One region of the Variovorax sp. LjRoot84 genome, then DNA from elsewhere that is predicted to be linked to it. Evidence: riboswitches for the same ligand, from Rfam matches in the RefSeq annotation. Region 1 holds a riboswitch; the other holds the start of a gene.

Region 1 (6,242 bases):
GCAGCTGGTGCGCGAGCTCGTGCCCTTCCTGTGGGCGCACGCGGCCGTGCTGCTGGTGCTGACCTTCGTTCCGGCGCTCAGCACCTGGCTGCCGCGTTTGTGGGGCTTCAAATAGCGGCAGCGGCCCGGTCATTCACGAGGATGTCATGCGGATCCCCGATGCTGCGGCGCTCGACCCCGAACGCCCGAGCATCCCATGTTCCTCATCAAGACCGAGAAAGCGCGCCAAGAACTCCAGCCGGGCCGCCGCACGCTGGGCCAGCGCGAGCGCGCCCTGCTGCTGATGGCCGACGGCCAGCGCTCGGTCACCGACTTCGGCCAGCTCTTCGGCAGCCGCGACGAGGCCGGCCGCGTGGCGCTGCACCTGGTGCAGGAGGGCTATCTGCATCGTTCGCAACCCGCTACGCCCGCCGTGGCGCCGCCGGTGCAGGCAGCTCCGGCGTCCGACGCGAGCCCCGAGCCGCCGGTCGCGGCGGATGTCTTCGACGGCAAGCGTTCGCTCGCCACCACGCGGATGTTCCTGTTCGACCTGTGCGAGCGCATGTTCGTCAGGCGCGATCCGATCCTGGCCGGGCAGTTCCGCGAGCTGCTGCGCGAAGCGCGCGACCGGGAGTCGATGCTGGCCGCCGCATCCGCCATGCTCGGCGAGATCGAGAAGCTCGCGGGTGCCGAGCGCGCCACGTCGATCCGCGAACGCATCGACAAGCTGCTGCCGCCCCAGCTCGTGCATTGAAACCGGCCCCGACGGCCGCCATGGCCGCATCCGGGCAAACTCGGCGTCTCCGCTGACAAGACGAGGAGGGATACTCGTCGCGTCGCGCCCATCCGGCGCCCCAACCCTCCCTTCTTTTTTCTGTCAACAGGCATGACGAACTACGGTTTTGTTCATCTGGAGTACGGGAGTCAGCATCGTGATCATTCGGTCCAGGTGCTGACCAAGCTGCGAAGGCAGTTGGCCGGCGAGAGCGATCGTGTCGTTCTCGCGATCGTCGACAACGCCAGGTCCACCGGAGGCGAAGCATTGCGCAATGCGGAATTCGAGGAGGGCTTCGTCATCGCAGGCGACAACTCCAACCGCGAATTCACTGGGTGGGACCAAGGAGTCGCAGCCATTCTTGCCCGCAGCGGCGAGCCCGACGTGTGGATCTTTTCGAACGACACCGTCGCGCGAAACCACGGATGGAGCGAACGCAGGGTGGCCGGCTTCGGCGGTGAAATCAAGAGGCTGGGGCTGCACCCGGGCCCGTGGCTCTTCGGCGAGATCAACGATTTTCCGCGCTCGACGATGACGCCGCTCGGTCCCCTGCTCGAATGGGTTTCGACCTACTGCTTCGCGATGAACGGCAACCTGCGCCGCCAGCTCGGTGCGCTTTCGCCGGGCAACGAATTCCTGGATTCGCTGGTCTACGACCGCTTCGAACCCGAGCACCGTCTGTTTCGCGACAGCGTCGACGAGGCCTATGTCGAATTCGTGTCAGCCTGGCTGATCAAGGACGAGAGCGATCCGTCCAGGCAGCGCAGATTCAAGTGGTCCCACGAATGGCACAAGGCCAGAGCGCTCTCGCCGGAGAACTTCGACGACCTGCGCATGAAGGCGCGCTGCGTTCTCTCGGAGAGCATGCTCAGCGTGCGCGCCCGGCAGCTGGGCGCCGACATCCGCTCGCCCTACGACGCGCGCAATGCCAGAGCGCACATTCGCAGCTCCCTGCAGCTCGTCGCCGACAAGCTGTGGGAGAAGTTTCTGCTCAGGCGGCTGCGCCTGGAGCGCTCCTGAGCGGCCAGGACCGGGCTCATCCCTTACACTCGGGCAGGTCAGGAGAGAGCCTCGCAGCGCGGGGCCGCCGAAGGCGCAGGTCCCCTCGAAAAACGGGCCCGAACGCTCAGGCAAAAGGACTGACGAAGCGCCCCATTTTCCGGGCGTTTCCTTGCTGGAGAGAGGCGGCGCATCGCGTTTTTTGTTCGCAGTGCCGTCCACCGAAGGAGCAAACCCCGATCGTGGGGCGAATCTCTCAGGTAAAGCGGACAGCAGGGGTGGCCCATGGCAAGAATGTCATGGATCTGGACTGCCCCTTTGGAGAGTGCCTTGGCCTCCGCATCCGACGATCTGCAAAAGACCCCGCTCTACGACCTGCACCTGGAGCTCGGCGCCCGCATGGTGCCCTTCGCGGGCTATGTGATGCCGGTGCAGTACCCCGCCGGCCTGATGGCCGAGCACAAGCACACGCGCGAGGCCGCCGGCCTGTTCGACATCTCCCACATGGGCCAGCTGCGCCTGGCTGGACCCGATGCCGCCGCCGCGTTCGAGAGCCTGATGCCGGTCGACGTGATCGGCCTGGCGCCGGGCAAGCAGCGCTACGGCCTGCTCTTGAACGACGAAGGCGGCATCCTCGACGACCTGATGTTCTTCAACGAAGGCCACGACTCGCTGTTCGTGATCGTCAATGGCGCCTGCAAGGTGGCCGACATCGCGCACATCCAGGCCAGGATCGGCGCGCGCTGCCAGGTGCTGCCGATGCCCGACCACGCCCTGCTGGCGCTGCAGGGCCCGCAGGCCGTGACCGCGCTGGCCCGGCTCGCGCCCGGCATCGAGCGCTTCGTCTTCATGACCGGCGGCGCGGTGCAGATCGGCGGCATCGCGGCCTTTGCCACGCGCAGCGGCTACACGGGCGAGGACGGTTTCGAGATCTCGGTGGCCGCCAAGGATGCCGAAGCGCTCGCGCGGCTGCTGCTCGCCCAGCCCGAGGTCAAGCCCGTCGGCCTGGGTGCGCGCAATTCGCTGCGGCTCGAAGCGGGCCTGTGCCTCTACGGCAACGACATCGACGAGACCACCACGCCGGTCGAAGCCTCGCTCAATTGGGCGATCCAGAAGGTGCGGCGCACCGGCGGTGCGCGCGAAGGCGGCTTTCCGGGCGCGGCCAAGGTGCTGGCGCAACTCACGGCGGCCAATGGCGTCGCAGGCCACCTGGACCACCACACGCTCAAGCGCAAGCGCGTCGGCCTGGTGGCGCTGGAGCGCGTGCCGGTGCGCGATGGCACGCTGCTCGAATCCTTCGAGGGCGCGCCCATCGGCCAGGTGACCAGCGGCCTGCTCGGCCCCACGGTCGACCGGCCAGTCGCGATGGCGTACGTCGCGCTCGCCTATGCCGAGCCCGGCACCCGCATCCAGGCCATCGTGCGCGGCAAGCCGGTGCCGATGGAGGTGAGCACCATGCCCTTCGTGCCGCAGCACTACTACCGCGGTTGAATTCTTTTCTTCAAGGAGCCTTTCATGAGCATCAAGTACACCAGGGACCACGAGTGGGTCCAGGCGGTCGGCGACGGCGTCGCCACCGTCGGCATCACCGTTCATGCGCAGGATGCGCTGGGCGACGTGGTCTTCGTCGACCTGCCGGAAGTCGGCAAGAGCTACAGCCAGGGCGATGTCGCCGGCGTGGTCGAGTCGGTCAAGGCGGCGGCCGACGTGTTCATGCCCATCACGGGCGAGATCACCGAAGTCAACGAGGCGCTGCGCGCCGACCCTTCGCTGGCCAACAGCGCGCCCGAAGCGGGCGGCTGGTTCTTCAAGATGAAGATCAGCGACGCCTCGCAGCTCGATGCACTGCTCGACGCCACCACCTATCAAAAGTTCGCCGACGAAAACTGAACCGAACACGCCAATGCCGAAGTCTTCCCTGCCCTCCCTCAGCGAACTCGAGAACGCCGAGGAATTCATCGCCCGCCATATCGGCATCGAGGCCGATGACGAAGCGCGCATGCTCGCCGCCGTCGGCTCGACCACCCGCGCCGAGCTGATCGACGGCATCGTGCCGCCGGCCATCCGCCGCACGAAGCCGATGCGCCTGCCCGCCTCGGTGACGGAGGCCGACGCGCTGGCCGAGCTGAAGGCCATTGCGGCGAAGAACAAGGTGGCGAAGAACTTCATCGGCCAGGGCTACTACGGCACCCACACGCCCGGCGTGATCCTGCGCAACGTGCTCGAAAACCCGGCCTGGTACACCGCCTACACGCCCTACCAGGCCGAGATTTCGCAGGGCCGCATGGAGGCACTGGTCAACTTCCAGACCATGGTGTGCGACCTCACCGGCATGGCCATCGCCAATGCCTCGATGCTCGACGAGGCCACGGCAGCGGCCGAGGCGATGACGCTCGCCAAGCGCAGCGTCAAGAGCAAGAGCAACGTGTTCCTGGTCTCGGGCGACTGCCATCCGCAGACCATCGAGGTCATCAGAACGCGCGCGGCGCCGCTCGGCATCGAGGTCAAGGTCAGCACCGTGTCGGAGACCCTGCCGCACCTGATGGCCAGCGGCGATTTCTTCGGCGCACTCGCACAGTACCCCTCGACCACCGGCCACGTGCACGACCTGCGCCCGCTCGCCGGCCACGCCCATGCGTGCGACGCCGCCTTCTGCGTGGCGGCCGACCTGCTGGCGCTCACGCTGCTGGCGCCGCCCGGCGAATGGGATGCCGACATCGTCTGCGGCACCACGCAGCGCTTCGGCATGCCGATGTGCAACGGCGGCCCGCACGCGGCCTATCTGGCCTGCCGCGACGAGTTCAAGCGCTCGCTGCCCGGCCGCCTGGTGGGCGTGAGCGTGGACACCCAAGGCCAGCCGGCCTACCGGCTCGCGCTGCAGACGCGCGAGCAGCACATCCGGCGCGAGAAGGCCACTTCCAACATCTGCACGGCGCAGGTGCTGCCGGCGGTGGTCGCGAGCATGTACGCGGTCTACCACGGGCCCGAAGGCCTGACGCGCATCGCGCAGCGCGTGGCTGCGCTCACCGCGGTGCTGGCGCAGGGCCTCGAACAGATGGGCCGCGAGCTGGCCAATGAGACCTCCTTCGACTCGCTCACCGTCAAGACCGGCGAGGACACGCCGAAAATCCAGGAGCGCGCGCAGGCGGCAAGCATCAATTTGCGCCAGCGCCTGCAGAACCACCTGGGCATTTCGCTCGACGAGACCACCACCCGCGCCGACATCGAGACGCTGTGGGCCCTGTTCGTGCCTGCCGGCACGCCGATGCCGCGCTTCGACGAGCTGGCCGGCAGCATCGCGCCGCGCATCCCCGAGGACCTGCGACGCACCAGCGCCTTCCTCACGCACCCGGTGTTCAACACCCACAAGAGCGAGACCGCGATGCTGCGCTACATCCGCAGCCTCTCCGACAAGGACCTGGCGCTCGACCGCAGCATGATCCCGCTCGGCAGCTGCACCATGAAGCTCAATGCGACCAGCGAGATGATCCCGATCACCTGGCCCGAGTTCGCCAACATCCATCCCTTCGCGCCGGCCGAGCAATTGCAGGGCTATGCGCAGCTCGACGCCCAGCTGCGCGCCTGGCTCTGCGAGGCCACCGGCTATGCGGGCATCAGCCTGCAGCCCAATGCCGGCTCGCAGGGCGAGTACGCCGGCCTGCTGGCGATCAAGGCCTTCCATGAAGCCAAGGGCGAAGGGCACCGCAACATCTGCCTGATCCCCTCCTCCGCGCACGGCACCAACCCGGCGAGCGCGCAGATGGTCGGCATGCAGGTGGTGGTGACGGCCTGCGACGCGCAAGGCAACGTCGACATGGACGACCTGAAGCGCGCCTGCGAGAAGCACGGCGACAAGCTGGCCGCGGTGATGATCACCTACCCCAGCACGCACGGCGTGTTCGAAACCCGCGTCAAGGAACTCTGCGAGATCGTGCATGCGCACGGCGGCCGCGTCTACGTGGACGGCGCCAACATGAACGCGCTGGTCGGCGTGGCGGCGCCCGGCGAGTTCGGCGGAGACGTGAGCCACCTGAACCTGCACAAGACCTTCTGCATTCCGCACGGCGGCGGCGGCCCGGGCGTCGGGCCGGTGTGCGTGGTCGAAGATCTCGTGCCTTATCTGCCGGGGCATGCGACGGCAGGCGTCGCGTCCAACGGCGTCGGCGCCGTGTCGGCCGCGCCGCTGGGCAATGCCGCGGTGCTGCCGATCAGCTGGATGTACTGCCGCATGATGGGTGCCGTGGGCCTGCAGGCCGCCACGGAGATCGCGATCCTGAGCGCCAACTACATCAGCTCCCGCCTCAAGGAGCACTACCCCACGCTCTATGCGAGCCCCAACGGCCACGTGGCGCACGAATGCATTCTCGACCTGCGACCGCTCAAGGACACGAGCGGCGTGACGGCCGAGGACGTGGCCAAGCGGCTGATCGACTACGGCTTCCACGCGCCGACGCTGAGCTTTCCGGTGCCGGGCACGCTGATGGTGGAG
Region 2 (6,242 bases), 1.6 Mb from region 1:
AACACCTCGTCCGCCTGGGCGCCTACAGCCGCGACATCGTGCGTTCGTTGCGCGACGAAGTCGGCGTGCCCCCGGGCCAGCGCAACCCGGGCCTGCTGAGCATCTACACCGATGCCGACGCCTTCAACGCCCGGCTGGCGCGCGCCTCTCATTGGAAAGATCTGGGATGCGAGGAGCGCCTGGTCTCCGCCGAAGAGGCGCTGCGCATCGAGCCGGCCCTGCAGGCCCTGCGCGGCGAGCTCGCCGGCGCAGCCTATTCGCTCGACGATCCGGCGGCGCGCGACCCGGCCCAGTTCGCGGCCAGCATGGTGTTCCTGTGCCGCGCGGCCGGCGTGCGCTTCCTGACCCAGCACACGGTGATCTCCCTGGAGGAGCGCGCAGGCCGCATCGACCATGTCGAGCTGCTCGATGCCGATGGCCAGCCCGTCGTCCTGCGCGGCCAGGCCTATGTGCTGGCGCTCGGCATCTCCAGCGCGATGCACGCCGAAAAGCTGAAGATCGCCATGCCTTTTCGCTTCCTGCGCGAATACATCGTCACGATCCCTCTCAAGGACGCGACTCGCGCACCGCGCGTCGCGCTGCGCGACCGGCAGGGCAAGCTGGGCATCCGGCGCATCGAAACGCCGGGCAGCGACTGCCTGCGGGTCTCCGCCACGGTACGCGCCAGCTTCGACGAAGAGAGCGAGCCCGATTCGGACCGCGTCGACGCCATCCTGCGCCGCATCGAAACGCTGCTGCCCGGCGCGGCCGACACGGCGCATGCCTCCCTCGAAACGGTCGTGCATGCCGTCAGCCGGGACGGGCTGCCGATGATCGGCAAGACCCGCCTGTTCAACCTGTTCCTCAATGTCGCGCCGGGCGCGCGCGGCTGGATCAACGCCTGCGGCGCCGGCAAGTCGATTGCCCGGATCGTGAGCGGCCTCAGGCCCGAGCTCGAGTTCGCCTTCAGAAATCCGTAGCCGCGCGCGTCCCCGCCGCCTTACAATTGCTGCACTGCAGGAGAGCGGGCCGCGGGAAGCGGCTCCACCGAAGGCGCAAACTCCCATAAACGCTCAGGTCGGCTCACGAGATGAGCCTGTACTGCATCAACTGTCAAAGCCGTCTGGAGAGCCATCACGCCATGTGATGCACCGAAGGAGCAAACCTGCTGCGGGCGCAGCGGGTGAATCTCTCAGGTACCGAGGACAGGGGGAGCGGCAACTTGGACGCATGGTCCGGTTGCTTTCTTTTTCGAGCTTCCGTTTCCGTTGCGTTCAAGCGCTGCAACCTCAAAGGTTCTCGAAATGCGCGTGATCGTTCTCGGCGCCGGCCTGCTCGGCGTGACCTCGGCTTACTACCTCCAGCAACTCGGCCACGAAGTGACCGTGATCGACCGGCAGGCCACACCGGCTGCCGAAACCAGCTTCGCCAACGGCGGCCAGATCTCGGTCAGCCATGCCGAACCCTGGGCCAACCCGAGCGCGCCGCTCAAGGTGCTGCAATGGCTCGGCAAGGAAGATGCACCGCTCCTCTTTCGCATCCGCGCCGACATGCGCCAGTGGCTCTGGGGCCTGCAGTTCCTGCGCGAATGCACGCCGGCGCGCACGCGCCACAACATCGAGCAGATCGTGCGCCTGGGCACCTACAGCCGCGACACGCTGCAGCAGCTGCGCCGCGACACCGGTCTCAGCTACGACCAGCGCACCCAGGGCATCCTGCACTTCTATACGACACAGAAGGAATTCGACGGCGCGCTGAAGCCGGCCGAGCAGATGCGCGCACTGGGCTGCGAGCGCCAGGTGATCTCGGCCGACGAGGCGGTGAAGATCGAGCCCGCGCTAGCCCACATCCGGCCCCGGTTGGCCGGCGCCACCTACACGGCCGAAGACGAATCTGGCGATGCCAACCGCTTCGCGCGCGAACTGGTCGCACTGGCCTCTGCGGCCGGCGTGAACTTCCTCATGAGCCACACCGTGACCGCGCTGCGCGAAGCAGGCGGCAGCATCGACCACGTGGAAGCGACAGACAACGAAGGCCGCTTCCAGCGCATCCGCGGCGACGCCTTCGTGCTGGCGATGGGCTCGCTGAGCCCGCTCTACGCGACGCCGCTGGGCATCCGGCTGCCGATCTACCCGGCCAAGGGCTACTCGGTCACGCTGCCGGTGAAGGATGCCTCGAAGGCGCACCAGGTCTCTTTGACCGACGACGAGTACAAGCTGGTGTTCTCGCGCTACACCTCGGCCACCGGCGACCGCCTGCGCATCGCCGGCACGGCCGAACTCAACGGCTACGACCGCGACCTGAACCGCGTGCGCTGCGAGGCCATCGTGCGGCGCGTCGAAGAGCTGTTCCCTGGCGCCGGCGACAGCACGCAAGCCCAGTTCTGGACCGGACTGCGGCCGGCGACGCCCAGCAACGTGCCGCTGATCGGCAAAACGAAGCTGCCGAACCTGTTCCTCAACACCGGCCACGGCACGCTGGGCTGGACCCACGCCTGCGGCTCGGGCAAATCGATCGCGCGCATCGTGAGCGGCCTCAAGCCCGAGGTCGACTTCGCTTTCGCCACCTCCTAGGTCTCAGTCTCAGTCGCGCAGCAACTCCTGCATCAGCTCGCGCAGGATCGGCAGCGCCGGCGCCTCGGTGCGCCGGCGCAAGGTCACGAGGCCGAAACGCGCGACGCCATTCAGCTCGGGTTTCATCTTCAGCTCGACCAGGTCTGGCGCCGCCGCGCGAATGGCCAGCAGCACGGCGTCGCTCCGGCGCACCACCTCCACCAGGCTCGGGACTTCCTCGCACTGCAGCGTCACGCAGAGTGCCGGGTGCGCCTCGGGTCCATAGGCTTCGACCAAGGTGCGCGCCACCTCGTCGCTCAGCGGCGTGGAGGCTACGGGATAGCGCTGGACCGCCTCGAAGCTCACCGCGCTGCGAAGCCGCGCGAGCGGATGGCCGCGGCGGCACATGAAGACGCCGCGCATTTCGTGCAGCGCGCTCAGCTCCAGGTCGGCCGCGGGCTTCAGCGAACGCGCATCGACCACCAGCGCATCGAGCGTGCGCGCGCGCAGCGCCTGCGCCAGCAAATCGGTGCCGCCGCGCGACACGACCACGCGCATCTTCGGATGGCGGGTCGCCATGCGCATCAGAAAAGGCGTCATCAGCATCGCGCCGGGACCCGAGCCCATGCCGATGCGGATCACGCCGCCCTGCCCCTCGCGCATTAGCCGGCCGCTGTCGCGCAACTCGTCGGCCTCGAACACCAGCTGGCGCGCGCGGTTCAGCACTTCGCGCCCGAAAGCGGTGAGTTCGTTGCGGCGTCCGACCCGGTCGAACAGCGGCATACCCAGTTCGTCCTCGAGCGCGCGGATGCTGCGGCTCAACGCCGGCTGGGTCAGGTGCTGGGCCTGTGCGGCCTTGCTGAAGGAGCCGCTCTTTGCGAGCGAGATCAGATGCCTTAGTTGAACCAGCGTCATCGTGGGTGCCCGGCAAAGTAGTGCATCGAAGTCATGCTAATGCAGACAACAATGCATTGGACGTTCGGATTGACGACTCCTACGATTCGCTCGCATCCACCGGAGCCCCGATGAAACCGTTGTCCCGACCTTCGCGCACCCTACTTCTTGCCGGCCTCATGCTCGCCGCAAGCACGGCCTTCGCGCAGACCTATCCAACGAAGCCCGTCAGCCTGATGGTTCCCTACCCGGCCGGAGGGCCCTCCGACGCCGCCGCGCGCATCTTCACCGTGCCGCTGGGCAAGGAACTGGGCCAGCAGGTCGTGGTGGAGAACCTCGGTGGCGTCAGCGGCGCGATGGCTGCGCAGAAGGTGCTGGCGGCGCCCGCCGACGGCTACTACATCTTCCAGGGCTCGCCGAACGAGGTGATCCTCTCGCCGCTGGCCAATGCGGCCGTCAAGCTCAAGGCCGAGGACTTCCGCCTCGTGCATCCGGTGACCGACGCCGTGATGGTCTTCGTCGCGCGCAAGGACCTGCCGGCCAACACCGTCGACGAGCTGATCGCGCTGGCGCGCAAGTCCGGCGACGCGCCGCTGAGCTACGGCAGCGTGGGCGTCGGATCGCTCTATCACCTGATCCTCGAGAGCGTGCAGCAGCAGGCCGGCATCAAGCTCATGCATGCGCCGTACAAGGGCAACGCACCGCTCCTGCAGGACATCGGCGGCGGCCAGGTGGACTTCGCGGTGCTGGTCTACAGCGCGGCCATGGGCGCGCTGGCCGAGCAGGGCCGGCTCAAGGTGATCGGCCAGCTTGGCGCGCAGCGCTCCGAGCTGCTCAAGAACGTGCCGGCCGTGAGCGAAGGCAAGGAGCTGAAGAACTTCTCCTACAAGATCTGGAGCGGCTTCATGGTGCCGAAGAACACGCCGGAAGAAGTGGTGCAGCGCCTGCACAAGGCGATCGGCGCGACCCTGAAGGACCCGACCGTGCGCGCCCAGCTCGCGGCCCAGACGCAGGTGGCTTCGGCGCCGATGTCGCTGGCCGAATCGGCGAAGTTCTTCGAGGCCGAAACGGCCCGCTACCGCAGCATCGCCAAGTCGATCAACCTGCAGCCGCAGTAAGCTGGCCTCATGAGCACACTCCTCGAACAATTGCACGCGCAGGCCGGCGAATTCATCGGCCTCAGGCGCGACATCCACCACCATCCCGAACTGGCCTTCGACGAGCACCGCACCTCGGCGCTGGTCGCCGCGAAGCTGGAGAGCTGGGGCTACGCGGTCGAGCGCGGCCTCGGCGGCACCGGCGTGGTGGGCCGGCTGGTGCGCGGCAAGGGCAAGCGCCGGCTCGGCCTTCGCGCCGACATGGATGCGCTGCCGATCGACGAAGCCACCGGCCTCGCCTACGCGAGCAGCCACGCCGGCGTGATGCATGCCTGCGGCCACGACGGTCACACGGCCATGCTGCTGGCCGCCGCACACCATCTCGCCGAACGCGGCCGCTTCGACGGCACGCTGAACCTGATCTTCCAGCCGGCCGAGGAAGGCGGCGGCGGCGCGCTGCGGATGATGGAGGACGGCCTGTTCGACAAGTACCCGTGCGACGCGATCTTCGCGATGCACAACATGCCGGGCCTGCCGCAAGGCCGGCTGGCGCTGCGCGAAGGCCCGGCGATGGCCTCGTCGGACTACGCCACCGTCACGCTCGCCGGCATCGGCGGCCATGGCGCGATGCCGCACCGCACCGCCGACCCTATCGTCGCCGCGGCCAGCATCGTGATGGCGCTGCAGACCGTGGTGTCGCGCAACATCGACCCGCTGCAGATGGCCGTGGTCACGGTGGGCGCCATCCATGCCGGAAAGGCCAACAACGTGATCCCGCAGAGCGCCGTGCTGGAGATCAGCGTGCGCGCGCTCGACCGCGAGGTGCGCGGCAGGCTCGAAGAGCGCATCAAGGCGCTCGTCGCGGCACAGGCAGAGAGCTTCGGCGTCAAGGCGCAGATCGACTGGCGGCCCGGCTATGCGGTGCTGGTCAACACCCCCGAGGAAACCGCCTTCGCGCGCGAAGTGGCGCTCGAACTGCTCGGCCCGGAGCGCGTCACGCTGCAGGCGCCGGCGCTGCCCGGCAGCGAGGACTTCGCCTTCATGCTCGAGCGCGTGCCCGGCAGTTATCTGCTGATCGGCAATGGCGAGGGCGACAGCCACGGCGCCTGCATGGTGCACAACCCCGGCTACGACTTCAACGACGACAACGTCGCCATCGGCTCCGCATACTGGGTGCTTCTGACCGAACGCTTCCTGCGGGATTGAACTCACCCCCAGGCTCCCCCACTTCGTATGGTCCGCCAACCCCCTCTCCGGGGGCAACACCGGCGGCCCGGCAAAGCCGGTTCCGCGGTGTTCCCCGCCGGACTCTCGCGCTTTCGCGCACGCAGGGCAGTGAGTTTTCAGTCGTCCGCGGTGAACACGGTCAGCACGCCGGTGTAGCCGTAGAGGTGATGGCGTGCGATCTCGCCGGCGGCGAAGAAGCCGACCAGCGGCACGTCGCCGAGCGCATGGCGCACGATCTGCAGCTCGGCCCCGGGCGCACCGAAATGCGGGCCGCCGCGGCCCGAGCAGCTCACGTACACGGCGCCGGCGATGCGGCGCGCCGGATGGGGCGCGGCCTCGGCTTCGCCGGCCGCGACGGCGCGTGCGGTCGCGAGCGTCTGCTCCTGGGGCTCGAGTTCTTCGCGGACCTCGGCGCACACGCGCATCAGGTCGGCGCGCGCGGCCTGCGCATTGCGGCGGCAGAAGGTCATGCGCATGCCGGCTTCGGCCGTGT

Evidence for each region. A riboswitch is a leader RNA that binds a small molecule or an ion and turns the genes downstream of it on or off. The one in region 1 is predicted to bind glycine.
Region 2: linked by a shared signal. The riboswitch ahead of ACSQ9I_RS03190 (D-amino acid dehydrogenase) and the one ahead of gcvT (glycine cleavage system aminomethyltransferase GcvT) in region 1 are both predicted to bind glycine.

The regions. Positions count from the first base shown of each region.
Region 1 covers NZ_CAXUTE020000001.1:2,258,359-2,264,600, reverse strand. The annotation lists gene ACSQ9I_RS11675 (TRAP transporter large permease) at 1-115, shown strand, start outside; gene ACSQ9I_RS11670 (hypothetical protein) at 197-733, shown strand; gene ACSQ9I_RS11665 (hypothetical protein) at 866-1,774, shown strand; glycine riboswitch at 1,812-1,898, shown strand; glycine riboswitch at 1,919-2,036, shown strand; gene gcvT (glycine cleavage system aminomethyltransferase GcvT) at 2,048-3,244, shown strand; gene gcvH (glycine cleavage system protein GcvH) at 3,269-3,643, shown strand; gene gcvP (aminomethyl-transferring glycine dehydrogenase) at 3,657-6,242, shown strand, end outside.
Region 2 covers NZ_CAXUTE020000001.1:608,725-614,966, reverse strand. The annotation lists gene ACSQ9I_RS03195 (FAD-dependent oxidoreductase) at 1-959, shown strand, start outside; glycine riboswitch at 987-1,077, shown strand; glycine riboswitch at 1,093-1,198, shown strand; gene ACSQ9I_RS03190 (D-amino acid dehydrogenase) at 1,284-2,552, shown strand; gene ACSQ9I_RS03185 (LysR family transcriptional regulator) at 2,562-3,446, opposite strand; gene ACSQ9I_RS03180 (tripartite tricarboxylate transporter substrate binding protein) at 3,557-4,543, shown strand; gene ACSQ9I_RS03175 (M20 aminoacylase family protein) at 4,553-5,728, shown strand; gene ACSQ9I_RS03170 (FIST signal transduction protein) at 5,866-6,242, opposite strand, start outside.